2 regions of the Rhodoferax sp. GW822-FHT04A08 genome follow, and region 1 is predicted to be linked to the other one. Evidence: riboswitches for the same ligand, from Rfam matches in the RefSeq annotation. Region 1 holds a riboswitch; the other holds the start of a gene.
What was found. A riboswitch is a leader RNA that binds a small molecule or an ion and turns the genes downstream of it on or off. The one in region 1 is predicted to bind cobalamin.

Region 1 (7,436 bases):
ATGCTGGCAACAGGCTGACGATGCGCTGCGGGCTGCGCTCCAGCGTAATGGTAGTACCGCGGTCATCCGTGACCTGCACGGTAGCGCGTGCCGCACCTGCCAGCATCCAACCCGTGACCAGCACAGTCAGACCGCTTGCCAACCGGAGGATCAGGGAACGCATGGAGTGTCTTTCAAAGTCAAAGGCAGGCCCGCGGCCATCAGGGTAACGCGCTTGCATTCCCGTGCCACCTCCTGGTTGAGCCGACCCAGCGCATCGACAAAGGAGCGCACCTGCGCACCCATGGGAATGACGCCCAGCCCGATTTCATTACCTACCAGTACGACCGGCCCTTTGGCTTGTGCAATAGCCGCCAGCAGATTCGCGATGTGGCGCTCTTCGGCCTGCGCATCGTGGTCCGCTTGCACGTCGCCATGGCCCACAGCGGCTTCATTCACCGTGGGTGGCATGCGCAGATTGGTCAGCCACAAGGTGAGGCAATCCACCACGACCAACGTTTGCGGCTGCGCCTGTTGCGCCAGCAACTCAGCCAGATTCACAGGCTCCTCCACGGTGCGCATGCCGGGCACGCGCGCCGCGCGGTCGGCCTGGTGGCGCGCAATACGCAGCTGCATTTCTTCGTCCCAGGGCTGCGCCGTGGCAATCAGCACGGCCTGATGCGCCGAATCGGCATCTAGCCACTGGCGCGCCAGCATTTCGGCACGGCGCGACTTGCCACTGCGCTGGCCGCCCAGAATCAGCTCACTGTGTGCAATACCTTCGCTCATCCGCGCATGCGCTCCTGCAAATCGGCATCCATCCAGGCCAGGATGTGCCGGTGGATTTTCTGCACGCCATCCGTCAGTGCGGCCGGGCCGGGCTGCAAGATGTCGGGCGACTTGATCTCGAACAATTGTCGGCCGCGCACAGCCGGGACATCTGCCCAGCCCTCACGCGCAGCCACATTGTCAGGCCGGAACTTCTTGCCGCACCAGGAGCCAAAGATGATGTCCGGGCTGCAACGCACGATTTCAGCGCCATCGGCAATGATGCGGTTCTTGCCCAGTGGCTCCAACGCCAGTTCGGCAAAGCAGTCGTCGCCACCGGCGATGCCGATCAGCTCCGACACCCAGCGGATGGCACTGATGTGCGGCGTGTCCCATTCCTCGAAGAACACTTTGGGTCGTCGCGCCCCCTGCGCCAGGCGCTCAGCCACCGTGTGCCGCATGGCCTGCAGATCGGCTTGCATGGCGTGGACGCGCTGCAGCCCCTGTTCGGACTGACCGACCATGGCAGCCACTTGGAACAGCATGGAAAAGATTTCGGACACACTGCGCTGGTTGAAAATGGTGACCTGCACACCCTGGCGTACCAGTGCCGATGCAATGTCGGCCTGCAGGTCCGAAAAGCCGAATACGCAGTCCGGCTTCAGCTCCAGAATCTTGTCAATCTTGGCGCTCAGAAAAGCGCTGACCTTGGGTTTTTCCTCACGCGCGCGGCGTGGGCGCACGGTGTAGCCGGAGATGCCCACGATGCGCTGCTCCTGCCCCAGCAGGTACAGCCATTCGGTAGTCTCCTCGGTCAGGCAGACGATGCGCTGTGGCCCCAGGGCAAAGTCCAACGGGGTCGCGCTCATGTGCCCACCCCCGTCGGAAGGAACAGCGATGCCGCGGCCGTCGGTGAAGAAGGAAACCACGCATGGAAGTAGCTGGCGCGCACCGCACCGTGCTGCCACAGCGCCTCTCCGGCCTGGGGCGATGGCTCGGTTTGCGGGCGTGCAGTACGTGCCACGGGCTGCAGCGTGGTCTCTGTGGTGGAATAGTGAAAGGTATGGCCGCGTAGCAAGCCGCCGGGCAGCTCCAGTTGCTGCGGGCCCAGGGCCGCCAACCGCGCATGCATGGTGACTTCTCCAGGCAGCAGGCCCCATAGCGCGTGGGTGAGGCCATCCGTGGTCACCAGCGTCTCAAACAGCGCCATCATGCCCCCGCATTCGGCCCACACCGGTTTGGCCGCCGCGATGTGTTGGGCCAGGCTGCTGCGGGTTTGCGCACTTCCAGCGATGCGGTCGGCGTGCAACTCCGGATAGCCACCGGGCAGCCACACGGCGTCGCAATCGGGCACCGCTTCATTGGCCAATGGCGAGAAGAAGCGCAGCGTTGCGCCCATGGACTGCAGGCAATCCAGGTTGGCTGTGTAGATAAAGCAGAACGCTGCATCGCGCGCGATGGCAATGGTCTTGCCCGCCAGCAACGCGGGCACTGCACGGGCGTCGTGCAGCAGAGGGAACTCGGTATCCCAGCGCTGCAGGTCCTGCAGGCTCATCTGCCCCAGTGGCGTGTCCTGCAGCGCGTCTGCCGCAGCATCCAGCCGGGCCATGGCATCAGGCACTTCGCTGGCCACCGTGAGACCCAGGTGGCGCTCCGGCAGCGTCATATCGGCATTGCGCATGACCGCGCCCAGCCAGTTGCGGGCCTCGGGAATGGCGTTGCGCAGCATGTAGGCGTGGCCCGTGCTGGCAACGCGATTGGCCAGTACGCCTGCCCATGGCAAGTCCTTGCGGTAGTGCTGCAGACCAAACGCCAGTGCGCCAAAAGTACCTGCCATGGCGGAAGCATCCACCACGGCCAGCACATGCAAACCAAAGCGCTGCGCCAGATCGGCCGCACTGGGCTCACCGTCGTACAGACCCATGACACCTTCGACGATGATCAGATCGGCCTCATGTGCCGCCGCCGTCAGCCGCGCCTGGCAATCCTCCTCACCTGTCATCCACAAATCGAGCTGGTAGACCGGCGCCCCGCTGGCCAGTGTGTGCCAGTAGGGATCAAGAAAATCAGGCCCGCATTTGAAAACCCGTACCCGCCGCCCCTGCCGCGCATGCAGACGCGCCAGGGCCGAGGTGATGGTGGTCTTGCCCTGGCCCGAGGCCGGGGCGGCAACCAGGATGGCGGGGCAGCGGGTAGAAGGCATCAAAACTTCAGCTTCGCAGTTGCAGTGACGGCACGACCTGCTTCCGGATAGATGGAAGTCGTCACGCCAGCGGCGGTACAACCATAGGCCTGGGTGTAGTACTTGGTATCTCCCAGGTTGCTGACGCCCAAAGCAAACTCAGCCGACTTCATGGAGTAGGAGTAACGCGCGTCGACCGTGGTGTACGACGGCATGGTGCACTTGTTGGCAAAGTCGGGGCTTTGCGACGAAACCCAGTTGACACCAAAGTTCAACAGATGGCCGGCCGCAACCTTCCAGTCCAGGCCCAGACCGGCGGTATGTGCAGGCACCAGGGCAACGTCCTTGTCGGCGTACTGGCCGGACACAAAACGGGCCTGGCGCGCTGCCGCATTCACGCGCAGTGCGACGGATGTGCTGATATCGTGACGGCCTTCAAACTCGACGCCTTCCCTGCGGGTGGGATCAAAATTGACATTGGCGCCGTCGTAGCCAAATACGGAATTGGGTCCGATGGCGGTGCCGTCGTAGCCGATCTCGTTGTTCAGATCGCTGCGGTACCAACGCAGTTCCGCGCGGCCCTTGGCATATTGCCAACGCGCACCCAGTTCCACGTCTTTGGAGGTCTGTGGCTTGAGTGAAGTGCCGGGAGTCACAAAATTGATCTCGTCCACGTTGGCAAAGCGAAAGCTCTGGCCCGTACGGCCATAGACGTGAACGCCCTGCCCCAGATCCTGCGTGAGCCCCACATCCCAGGCAGTTTGCGAGTCATCCACGCCCGTGGCAACCCCGTCGCGTGTCTTCTTGACAGTCTCATTGCGCACGCCCAGGCTCAGCCGCGTTCCCGAGGGCAGGTAACTTATATCGTCGGTAATGTAGATGGCGTTGGACTGCGATCTGGCTTTGGATGGGGCGAGATCGTCGTACTTCCAGTCGCCCATGTCCGCACCCACGGTGAAGACATTGGCAAACGTCTCACCCTTGCGTTCGTTGCGCGCACGCAGGTTGGCACTTATGGCGTCCACATTTGCATCGGAGTAGTAACTCGGGCTGTAGTAGGCCTGCTTCTTGTTGCGCTCGCCATAGTCAAACCCCAGCTTCCAGTCCTCCAGGATGGCTTCTGCAAACACACCATAGACCTCGCTCTTGATCTGACCATAGTTCACCATGGACTTTGCAGTGTGCGGATCGGCGTCATATTGGGCCGCCGTGAGTGATCCTGGCAATCCGCTGTGCAACAGGTTGCGCGCAGCCTGGGCTCCCACACGCAACCAGTCGTTGGACCATTGCACCGTAGCGTCCAGATTGTTGTTGGTGGACGCAAAATTGTCCCGGTGACCGTCGGATTTGCGCTCGGAGCCCGCTACATCCAGCGAAACGGCTCCAGCCGCCACCGTTGCGCTGGTACGAAGTTCCTGCAACCCATAGCTGCCCGTGGATGCGGATACCACTGCCGCATTGTGACGCTCCACGCCCTGGCCTGCCTTGGTGCTGATCAGAATGGCGCCGCCGGTTGCGCCTTCGCCGTACATCACGGCCGCATTGCCCCGGATGACCTCGATTCTTTGCACGGACTCAATCGGGATGATTCCCATATTGGTTCCCGACAGATCCTGTTCGTTGAGTCTGCGTCCATCCAAGATCACAACCTGGTTGCTGTCCGACGTCTGACCGAAACCACGCAGATCAACAGCGTAATTGTTGCCACCGCTGGTGTCCAGACGCCCGGGCACGCCCAGAATCTTCATGATGGCCTCGCTCACCGAGGTGGCTCCGGATGCTTCGATTTCCTGGGCGGTGATCACGCTCACTCCATAGGGAAGTGCATCCACCGATTCCGAAAAGCGGCTGGCAGTGACGACCACTTCCCTGAGAAGGTTGACGGATTGCGCCTCTGCGCCCATGGAATACGCTGCACACAGGGCAACACCAAGCACGCTGACACGTGCACCCAAAACTCTAGACTTCATATTGAAAACAACCCGACTGAATACCCTTGCTGTCTTCCCCGACGGCGTATGGGCGTAAAAGGTCGCACCAACGTGCAACCACCTGGTTGGCCGGTATCCGGGCTGATGGAACGACCCTCATCGCCTTCCCGGACACGTGTTCAAGTGTCCAGTGGCTGTGATGAAAGCTGCGTCGGAGGACGCGTCCACTTACCGTTGCGGGGGCAGCGCAGGTTAGGCTGACCTGAATAGGTCCGGCCCTCCTGCTTCCCGTTGAACTGCGGCGTGTGAACCACACCGCGAGCACCAACGAAAGCATTTTAGCCTGAGGCCCTCGCGCCAAACCCTACAATGCGACTTCTATGGTGAACAACGCGACACCCATGTCGAAACCGTCTCAAGTCGACCAAATTGCCGAGCGTGTGGAACGTTTGCTGCTGCGCTATGCCGAGGTGCAGCGCACCAACGCCCTGCTTGCCAGGCAGCTCGAACTCCTCACGCAGGAACGAGACTCCCTCAAGTCCCGTCTGAGCGCGGCCCGAGCGCGGGTGGATGCGCTGCTGGAGCGATTGCCGGAATCCACTGCACAGAAGGATGCGCCATGAACCAGCTGGAAGTGCAGATCATGGGCCAAAGCTATTTGCTGGGCTGTCCCGAAGGCGGTGAAGAGCGTCTGCGCGAAGCCGTGCAGCGGGTGGACGAAGCCATGTGCAAGATCCGAGATGCAGGCAAGGTGCGTGCGCGTGACCGCATTGCCGTGCTGGCAGCACTGAATCTGGCATTCGATCTTTCCGACAAGGGTGCTGTGGAATCCGTGGCCGTAGAAGCGGCAGCTGCGCCCTCGCAACCGGCCTCAGCTTCCGAAGACAATGCCGTGCTGCAGTCCCTGCTGACCCGCCTGGACGACGCCTTGAGCGAAGACGGCCAGCTGCTCTGAATCTTTTTGCAGCCAATCGCAGGGTGCCTGGCACGCGGCTGAAAGCTGCGCCTACAATGGAGTGGTCTGCGAAGCTCGCCGGGCTTTATATTTCCTTGAACCAATGCTCATTGAGCCTGGGCTTGGAACATTGCCACTCCAGCGTGATCATCTCGCGTCAGATGAACCCAAGGTTTGTGCTGACCTCGCCCACCTGAACCCCGGTTCAGGATGCCGGTCCGGTGGCATTCGCAGACACCTTATTCAACCCCCTTGCATGACGCTGGAACCCCAACTGATTTTCGAGCTGGCCATGCTGGGGCTCGCAGGTGGCTTTCTGGCCGGGCTGCTGGGAATCGGCGGCGGCATGGTGCTGGCTCCCTTCATCACCATCATCCTGTCCACGCGCGGCATCAGTGCCGACCTGGCGGTGAAGATGGCCATCGCCACCTCCATGTCCACCATCGTTTTCACCTCGCTCTCCAGCATGCGTGCGCATCACCAGCGTGGCTCGGTGCGCTGGGACATTGCGCGCGGTCTGGCACCGGGCATTGTGCTGGGCGGCATCGTGGGAAGCCTGGGTATTTTTGCCTTGCTCAAGGGAACGACGCTGGCACTCATCTTTGCGGCCTTCATCAGTTTCTCGGCGACCCAGATGTTTCTGGACAAGAAGCCCAAGCCCGGACGGACTATTCCAGGCATGGCAGGACTGCTGGGAACTGGGGCAACCATCGGTCTGGTGTCCGGGTTGGTGGGGGCCGGAGGTGGCTTCATCAGCGTGCCGTTCATGGTGGCCCACAACGTCGCCATCATCAACGCCGTGTCCACCAGCGCGGCACTGGGCTTCCCCATTGCAATAGCCAATGCAGCAGGATATGCAGTGGGTGGACAGGGAGTCAGCGGACTGCCGCCCTGGTCACTGGGTTACATCTGGCTACCCGCACTGGCGGTCATCGCCAGTTGCAGCGTGCTCACGGCCCCCCTGGGCGCCGCGCTGGCACACCGCCTGCCCGTGGTACAACTCAAGCGCATCTTTGCGCTGGTGCTCTACCTGCTGGCAGCGTACATGCTGTGGAAGGGCCTGCACGGCTGAGCGCTACGGATTGAGCGCTGCGGCCTCACTGTCGAGTGCGGGTTCGTAAAAGTAGCAGATGCGTTGGCGTGGCTGCAGATAGTCCAGCGCTGTGGCCGGCAAGCTCGAAGGCTTGAGGCTTCTGCGAATGCTGGTGTTGGGCGCCAGCTCGAGATCCAGTACCGCGGCCTGATGCCGTGGGACTGTTGGTTCATGCACCAAGATGCGGGGTTTGAGCGGCCGCGCCGAATTCACCGAGACCACCATGGCATGGCGCTCGTCATTGAGCTGCACTACCGAACCGGGTGGATAAACCCCCATCATGCGGATGAAGGCACTGAGCACATTGGCGTCGAAGCGTGTTTTCTGCTGGGAAAAGATGGTGGAAAGCGCTTCGTGTGGCGTCATGGCCGCACTGAGCTTGCCCGGATTGCATAGGCCGTCATAGCGGTTGACCAGCGCCAGTATGCGCGCATTGAGCGTCATCGCATCACCCTTGAGGTGCTGCGGAAAACCGCTGCCATCCACCATTTCATGGTGCTGCGCAATGGCCCTGACGGTGCCGGCAGA
Region 2 (7,436 bases), on a different contig from region 1:
AGCAGGTCCGCCAGCTTCTTGGCGAAGTGCGTCTTGCCGATGCCGGGCTGACCCAGCAGCAGAATGGGCGTCACCTCAATGCCATCCGTGCAATCCTGGGCCAGCGCCACGTGGCGCTTCACGTCGTCCAGCACTTCCGTGAAATTCGGCAGTGACTGGTACAGCTCACTCATATCCGGAACGCCCGAGGGCTTGACCTGGAAGCGCTCCGGTCCGCGCTCCAGCATACGCTGATAGGTGGTGCGCAGGTTGTCGTGCTCGTTGCCCTGCAGCTTGGCGAGTTTGCGTTCAACCTCCTGCGTCTGGAACACCTGACGCATTTGCGCCACGGGTAAACGGAACGGTGGTGATTGCGGGACCAGACTGCCAGATGCCATGGAGACCTCCTGTGCAAAATTCCTTTAAACAATGCGCTGATTTCTATTCAAGCACAGGCACAGGCGCTGCACGCGCCATACGGGAATTTTTTTAAACGATGTTGACAATTTGCCACTGCCCGCGGGAGGTGGCGCGTGGCGTCAGAAGTTCACCGCGGGGCGCATCTCGGTGGGGCGCACATATTGCCAACGGCCCAGGCAGCAGGCGCACACCAGTGCGCCCAGACAAGTCAGCCCCATCACGGTAAGCGGATGCTGCCAGGCTCCTTCATAGGCGCCGAACAGACAGATCTTCATGGCGCGTACCACCCAGGTCAGAGGTAGCCAGGGACTGATCTCGCTGAACAACGTGCCACTGAGTTCCACTGGCAGGATGCCGCCCGAGCTGGAGAGCTGCACAGCCAGGAAAATCATCGACAGGGCCTTGCCCGCGTCCCCCATGGCACGGGTGAGCGCCATGACGATGCACAGAAAGGTAATGGCCGAGAGCGCCAGCGTGATCGTGAAGAGCGCTGGCATGGCCACGGGTATGCGCAGGCCAAACACCACCAGCGCATACAGCAAGGCGGCTTGCAGCAGCACGATCACCAGCGGAACCGTGATCTTGCCCAGGAGTTTGGCCGAGCCGGAGAAGTGTTGCGCCCGCACCGGCAGCAACCGCACATGGATGAGAAAGGCGGCCACGCCCGCACCCAGCCACAGGGACGCAGGGATGATGTTGGGCGCAAAGCCGCTGCCGCTGTTGGGTACGGGCGCCTCCACTTCCACCACCGGGCTGACGGAGTTGGCCAGCCCTTGGGCACTGCCGTCCGGTTTTTCCACCGCAGGAGGCAGCGAGGAGGCCAGCAACTCCAGCCCGGCGCTCAGGCGTGCGGCGCCTTGTTGCGCCGTGACGGCGCCGCTTGCCAGTGCGGTGTTGGCCGCCTGCAGCGTATCGGTGCCCTTGTCCAGCTCGTCCAGCAGGCTGTCCTCCGGCAGTTTGGTCACCATGGTGCGCAGGCCCTGGTTCATGGCGCGCACGCCAGTGGTCAGGGCACCGACGCCGCTACTGAGTGCGTCGGCGCCTTCGGCCAACTTGCCCTGCGCCTCCAGCGCGGTCTGCAATCCTGCATCGAGTTGGGTCACGCCGCTGTGCAACTGGTCCAGGCTCTCTGCCACCTTGCTCGGCACCAGAATGCTGTCGTGTGCCTGGTCGCGAAACGCGGCCACGCTGGTGCGTATGGCCTGGCTGCCGGTCTTGAGTTCGACCATGCCTTTGGACAACTCGACGTGGCCTGCGGCCATCTGCTCGGCGCCGCTCCTGAGACGGTCCAGATCGGAGCCGCGCGGATGCTTGGCATCCATGGTGCGCAGGCCGTTGGCCAGTTGGCGCACACCGCTGCTGAGCTGGTCTACACCGTTGTTGATCCGCTGAGAACCCGTGGCAGCCTGCTGCGCACCGTTTACCAGCGGGCCCATACCCTTGCTCAATTCGTGGGCTCCGGCACGCAGTTGGTCGACACCATCGCGCAGCCGTTCCACACTGCGTTGCGAACCCGCTGCGTTGAGCAATACCAGTCGCCAGCGCCGCTCGTTCAGGCTTTCATTCACGTCGTGGCCGAGCTCACGCGCAAAGCTGCGGGCCAACTGCGCACTCTCGTAGTTGTTGCCGGCTGATGTGTACACCACCAGCTTGCCCGCACCGGCCTCGTGGCCTGGTAGCGCGTTGGAGCTGAAGTCCTTGGGAATCACCAGCGCAAAGGCCAGCGCACCCTTGCGCACCTGTTCGCGCGCCTGGTCTTCCCGTTCAAAGTCCTGAAAGCCAAAGGTCTGCTTCTTGCGCAAGGTGGCGGCCACTTCCCAACCCACGTTGAATACCTGGCCACGGTATTCCACGCCCTGGTCCAGGTTCACCAGGCCTACCGGCAAGGCAATGGCACGCGCAGCCGGGTCCCACACACTGGAGAGGTAGATAAAGCAGTAGAACGCAGGGATGCAGGCCACCAGAAACGTGGCCGCAATCAGGCGCGGGTAGCGGATGAAAGACTGCACTTCCAGGCGCAGGATCAGAAGAATTTGTGACAGCCAAGGCATGGCCCATTGTGACGCAGCCCGGCCTGATCTGCTCAGGCCGCAGTGTTGACCCCATGCCCGATGCACCCCATACTTTGCACCGCTGTCGCCCGTCCAACCAACTACCCGATTGCCTATGTCTACCTTGAACGAAGAGCAGGCCCGCGCCTACATGCACAAACTCCTGGCCGCCATGAGCCAGGCCGGTGGGTCGGATCTGTTCATTGCCAACGACTTTCCCCCCAGCATGAAGGCCCACGGCAGCATGCAGCCGCTGACCAACCAGAAGCTCAACGGTGAGATGACCAAGATGTTCGCCCACTCCCTGATGAACGAGAAGCAGCGCGCCGAGTTCGCCAAGGAGATGGAATGCAACTTTGCCATCAGCATTCCCGGCGTGTCGCGTTTTCGCGTCAACGTCTATGTGCAGCAGCAGAACGTGGCCATGGTGGTGCGCACCATTGCCTCCGAGATTCCCAATTTCGAGAAGCTCTCGCTGCCGCCCGTGCTCAAGGACGTCATCATGAACAAGCGCGGGCTGGTGCTGGTGGTCGGCGGCACCGGCTCAGGCAAATCCACCTCGCTGGCCGCCATGATCGACTACCGCAACCACACCTCGGCCGGGCACATCATCACGGTGGAAGACCCGGTGGAATACGTGCATGTCTCCAAGAAGTCGCTGGTGAGCCACCGCGAAGTGGGCGTGGACACCCACAGCTGGCACCATGCGCTGAAGAACACCTTGCGCCAGGCGCCGGACGTGATCCTGATCGGCGAGATCCGCGACCCCGAGACCATGGAGCACGCCATCGCCTTTGCCGAGACCGGCCACCTGTGCCTGGGTACCTTGCACGCCAACAGCGCCAACCAGGCCATAGACCGCATCATCAACTTCTTCCCCGAAGACCGGCGCAACCAGTTGCTAATGGACCTGTCGGCCAATCTGCGCGCCATCATCTCGCAGCGGCTGGTGCGCACCGAAGACGGCAAGGGGCGCAAGGCAGCCATCGAAATCCTGCTCAACACGCCCACGATTGCCGAGCGCATTTTCAAAGGCCAGTTCGGCGACATCAAGACCATCATGGAACGATCGCGCGAACTGGGCATGCGCACCTTTGACTGGGCCCTGTACGAACTGTATGACGAGGGCCACATCAGCTTCGAGGAAGCCATCCGCAATGCCGACTCCGCCAACGAGCTGCGCCTGGCCATCAAGCTCAAGAGCCGCCGTGGCGAGCCGCCCGGCGCGGACGGCCCAACCCTGTCTTTCGACAAGGAACCCACGCCCGAAGAGCTCGAAGCCATGCGCCAGGAGGAGCAGCGCAAACAGGCCGAGCGCAAGCGTCAGCTGGAGAACGATGAACTGGAGCGCAAGCTCAAGGAAAAGGGCCTGGACAGCCGTTTCACCGACAGCCGCATCAGCACCCAATAGCACGTGTTAACCCTATTGACCACCCGCGTCGCAGGGTGTACGCGCGACGTCGCTTTCGCATAGGTCCATTTGAATCTCCCTGTGGTCTCATTCACCACGTTCTAGGTGCCTGGCGGAAATTCTCCATCGGGATAATTGGGAAGCCGGTGTGATACCGGCGCTGCCCCCGCAACGGTAACGATGCCTCCAGTCCCGACAGGATGGCATCGAAGCCCGGAAACCAGCCTGGAAACACTGGATTTCGGCTGATCGCGGCGGGCGGTCAAGAGGCTGAGCACACGGGGCGTGTCAGACTACGTCACCTTCCGTGTTGTCCTCTTGCATCACCATGCGTTCAGTCCTCTTGTTTTTTTAAGGACTCACATGGACACACGCACCAAGATGCTCCATCTGCTTCGCAGCAGACGGGACGGTTTCACTCTGGAACAGCCCTTTTACATCGACCCCGACTTCTACAAGCAGGACCTGGACCTGATCTGGTACCGCGACTGGCTTTTTGTCGGGCACAACTGCGAGGTCACCAAGCCGGGTAGCTACTTCACGGTTCAGGTGGGCGACTACCCCATTGTGGTGGTGCGTGGACGGGACGGGCAAATCAGAGCTTTTCACAACTCCTGCCGCCACCGCGGCAGCCGGGTCTGCGCATCGCACCGTGGCACGGCGGCCCGTCTGGTCTGCCCTTACCACCAATGGACCTACGACCTGGATGGCTCACTCGTCTTTGCGCGGCAGATGCCTGAGGACTTTGACAAGGCGGAGTTCGGTCTGAAACCCGTTGCTTGCGAAGATGTGGGTGGCTACATCTTCATCTGTCTGGCGCAAACCCCGATGGACTTCGAGCCGTTCCGGCAAATGGTGGAGCCGTATTTCGCACCGCACCGCCTGACCGATGCAAAGATCGCTTTCGAGTCGACCATCATCGAGAAGGGCAACTGGAAGCTCGTGTGGGAAAACAACCGCGAGTGCTACCACTGCGCGGCAAACCATCCGGCGCTGTGCAAGACCTTCCCCGAGGCGCCGACCGTCACCGGCGTGGAGGGCGCGGAAAACGATCCGGAGATGTTGGCGCATTGGGACCGCTGCGAGGCGGCAGGTCTGCCTTCGCGTTTTCGCATAGACCAGGCCGGACAGTACCGCACAAGCCGCGCGCCGTTGTTGGGTGACAGTGTCAGCTACACCATGAGTGGCCAGCGTGCGGTACGCAACAATCTGTCTGACGGTGTCTCTACGGACCGCATTGGAACGCTGCTGCTGTTCCACTATCCCACCACATGGAACCATGTGCTGGGCGACCATGCGGTCACCTTCCGGGTAATGCCCATCAGTGCCACGGAGACGGCGGTCACCACCAAATGGCTGGTGCACAAGGACGCGGTCGAAGGGGTCGACTACGACCTCAAGGAACTGACCAAGGTCTGGATCGAGACCAATGACGAAGACCGGCGCATCGTCGAAGAGAACGCGTTTGGCATCAAGTCGCCAGCCTATGAGCCGGGCCCCTATTCCGAGATGCACGAAGGCGGCGTGGTCCAGTTTGTGGACTGGTACGCCGGCTTCATGGCGCAACGTCTGGCCGAAATCGAAAAGCCCAAGCTGGGTAAGGTAGTTTGAGGAGCATGAGATGAACGCTGTGACGCATGCAGGCAATTTCCGGACACTTGATGAGATGGAGCCCTGGAACGACAGTCAGCAAGGGCTGGAGGTGATCTCCGTCGTCGACGAGGCGCCGGGGGTGAAGACCTTCACGTTCCGTTCCGACACGCTTAGTTGGTTTCGTTACAAGCCCGGGCAATTCATTACGCTGCAGCTGCCGGCGCAGGACGGCGTTCTGAACCGGACCTACACCCTGTCGTCCAGTCCGTCGCGGCCCCATGCCATAGCGGTGACAGTGAAGGCACAGCCCGGTAGCGTAGGAACGCAATGGATGTTCGACAACGTGAAGTCAGGTTCCCGGCTCAAGGCCATGGGGCCGTACGGCGACTTCACGCTGCACAAGCATCCGGCGGCAAAGTACCTGTTCATCTCGGCGGGCTCGGGCATCACGCCCATGATGTCGATGCTGCGCTGGCTGTACGACTGCGCGCCCGGCGCCGATGTGGTGTTCGTGAACTGCGCTCGCGCGCCGGAAGAGATTGTCTTCCGACGGGAACTGGAGTTGCTGGGCAGTCAGATGCCGGGCCTGTCGCTGCGCTTCCTGGTGGAGCAAAGGTCGTTGCGGGAAAGCTGGCCGGGCTTTGTCGGGCGCATTGATGCGCTGCCACTCACACAGATGGCGCACGATATCCAGCAACGTGAGGTGTTCTGCTGCGGCCCCGATCCCTTCATGCGCACCGTGCAAGGCATGCTGAAGTCTGCGCAATTTGATATGTCGCGCTACCACCAGGAGAGTTTTGGTGCAGCCGAAGCCGAAGTGCTTGGCACGCACGCCGCCGCGGGTGAAGCCCAGCAAGCGGCACCGGCGACATTGCCCATTCGCTTCATGGACTCCAACCTGCAGGGGGAGTGCCTGCCCGGGAAAACGGTTCTGCAAACGGCGCGTGCCAGTGGCGTTCGCATTTCTGCAGCTTGCGAATCGGGCATTTGCGGCACCTGCCGGGTGCGCAAGATATCCGGCGAGGTCTCCATGAGCCACAACGGCGGCATTCTGGACGAAGACATCGCGGAGGGCTACATCCTGGCCTGCTGTGCAAGACCCACAACCGCGCTGGAAATAGAGGCCTGAGTCCCGTTTGCGTACACTACGGGCCGCAATCGCAGGCCGTGAGAGCATGGCCTGCGACCATCCCGTATCTGTATGAAAGAGTTGATGCAAACCTCCACGCCTTCGCGCTACACCCGCGCCCAGCAGCTGCCCGAGATTCTGGACCAGCGGATCATGATTCTGGACGGCGCCATGGGCACCATGATCCAGCGTTTCAAGCTGAGCGAAGCACAGTACCGGGGCCAGCGCTTCAAGGATTTCCACAAGGACGTGAAGGGCAACAACGAGTTGCTGAGCCTGACCCGCCCCGACATCATTTCCGATATCCATGAAGGCTATCTGGCAGCCGGCGCCGATCTGATTGAAACCAATACCTTCGGGGCCACGACGATTGCGCAGGCCGACTACGATATGGCGGACCTGGCCGTTGAAATGAATGCGGCATCGGCCCGCCTGGCCCGCGCAGCATGCGACAAGTTTTCCACGCCGGACAAGCCGCGCTTTGTGGTGGGCGCACTGGGCCCCACACCCAAGACCGCCAGCATCAGCCCGGATGTGAATGATCCGGGTGCACGCAATATCGACTTTGAACAGCTCAACGTGGCCTACTACGAGCAGACCCGTGCGCTGGTTGAGGGCGGGGCCGATGTGCTGCTGGTCGAAACCATCTTCGATACCTTGAATGCCAAAGCGGCCCTGTTTGCCATTGACCGCTATTTCGAGGACTCAGGCGAGCGCCTGCCCATCATCATCAGCGGCACGGTGACGGATGCGTCGGGGCGCATTCTGAGCGGCCAGACCGTCACCGCCTTCTGGCACAGCGTACGCCATGCACAGCCCCTGGCGGTCGGACTGAATTGCGCGCTGGGTGCGG

Region 2: another riboswitch for cobalamin. It lies ahead of AC1RMF_RS21215 (aromatic ring-hydroxylating oxygenase subunit alpha); the one in region 1 lies ahead of AC1RMF_RS02465 (TonB-dependent receptor).

The regions. Positions count from the first base shown of each region.
Region 1 is NZ_JBXAMW010000001.1:524,930-532,365, reverse strand. Features, by position in the region: gene AC1RMF_RS02485 (ABC transporter substrate-binding protein) at 1-163, opposite strand, end outside; gene cobU (bifunctional adenosylcobinamide kinase/adenosylcobinamide-phosphate guanylyltransferase) at 151-768, opposite strand; gene AC1RMF_RS02475 (ABC transporter substrate-binding protein) at 765-1,616, opposite strand; gene AC1RMF_RS02470 (cobyrinic acid a,c-diamide synthase CobB) at 1,613-2,950, opposite strand; gene AC1RMF_RS02465 (TonB-dependent receptor) at 2,950-4,899, opposite strand; cobalamin riboswitch at 4,971-5,204, opposite strand; gene AC1RMF_RS02460 (DUF904 domain-containing protein) at 5,262-5,483, shown strand; gene AC1RMF_RS02455 (cell division protein ZapA) at 5,480-5,815, shown strand; gene AC1RMF_RS02450 (sulfite exporter TauE/SafE family protein) at 6,072-6,887, shown strand; gene AC1RMF_RS02445 (cyclic di-GMP phosphodiesterase) at 6,891-7,436, opposite strand, start outside.
Region 2 is NZ_JBXAMW010000014.1:46,356-53,791, forward strand. Features, by position in the region: gene AC1RMF_RS21200 (AAA family ATPase) at 1-377, opposite strand, end outside; gene AC1RMF_RS21205 (YhgE/Pip family protein) at 519-2,450, opposite strand; gene AC1RMF_RS21210 (PilT/PilU family type 4a pilus ATPase) at 2,566-3,861, shown strand; cobalamin riboswitch at 3,948-4,104, shown strand; gene AC1RMF_RS21215 (aromatic ring-hydroxylating oxygenase subunit alpha) at 4,225-5,472, shown strand; gene AC1RMF_RS21220 (FAD-binding oxidoreductase) at 5,483-6,583, shown strand; gene AC1RMF_RS21225 (homocysteine S-methyltransferase family protein) at 6,668-7,436, shown strand, end outside.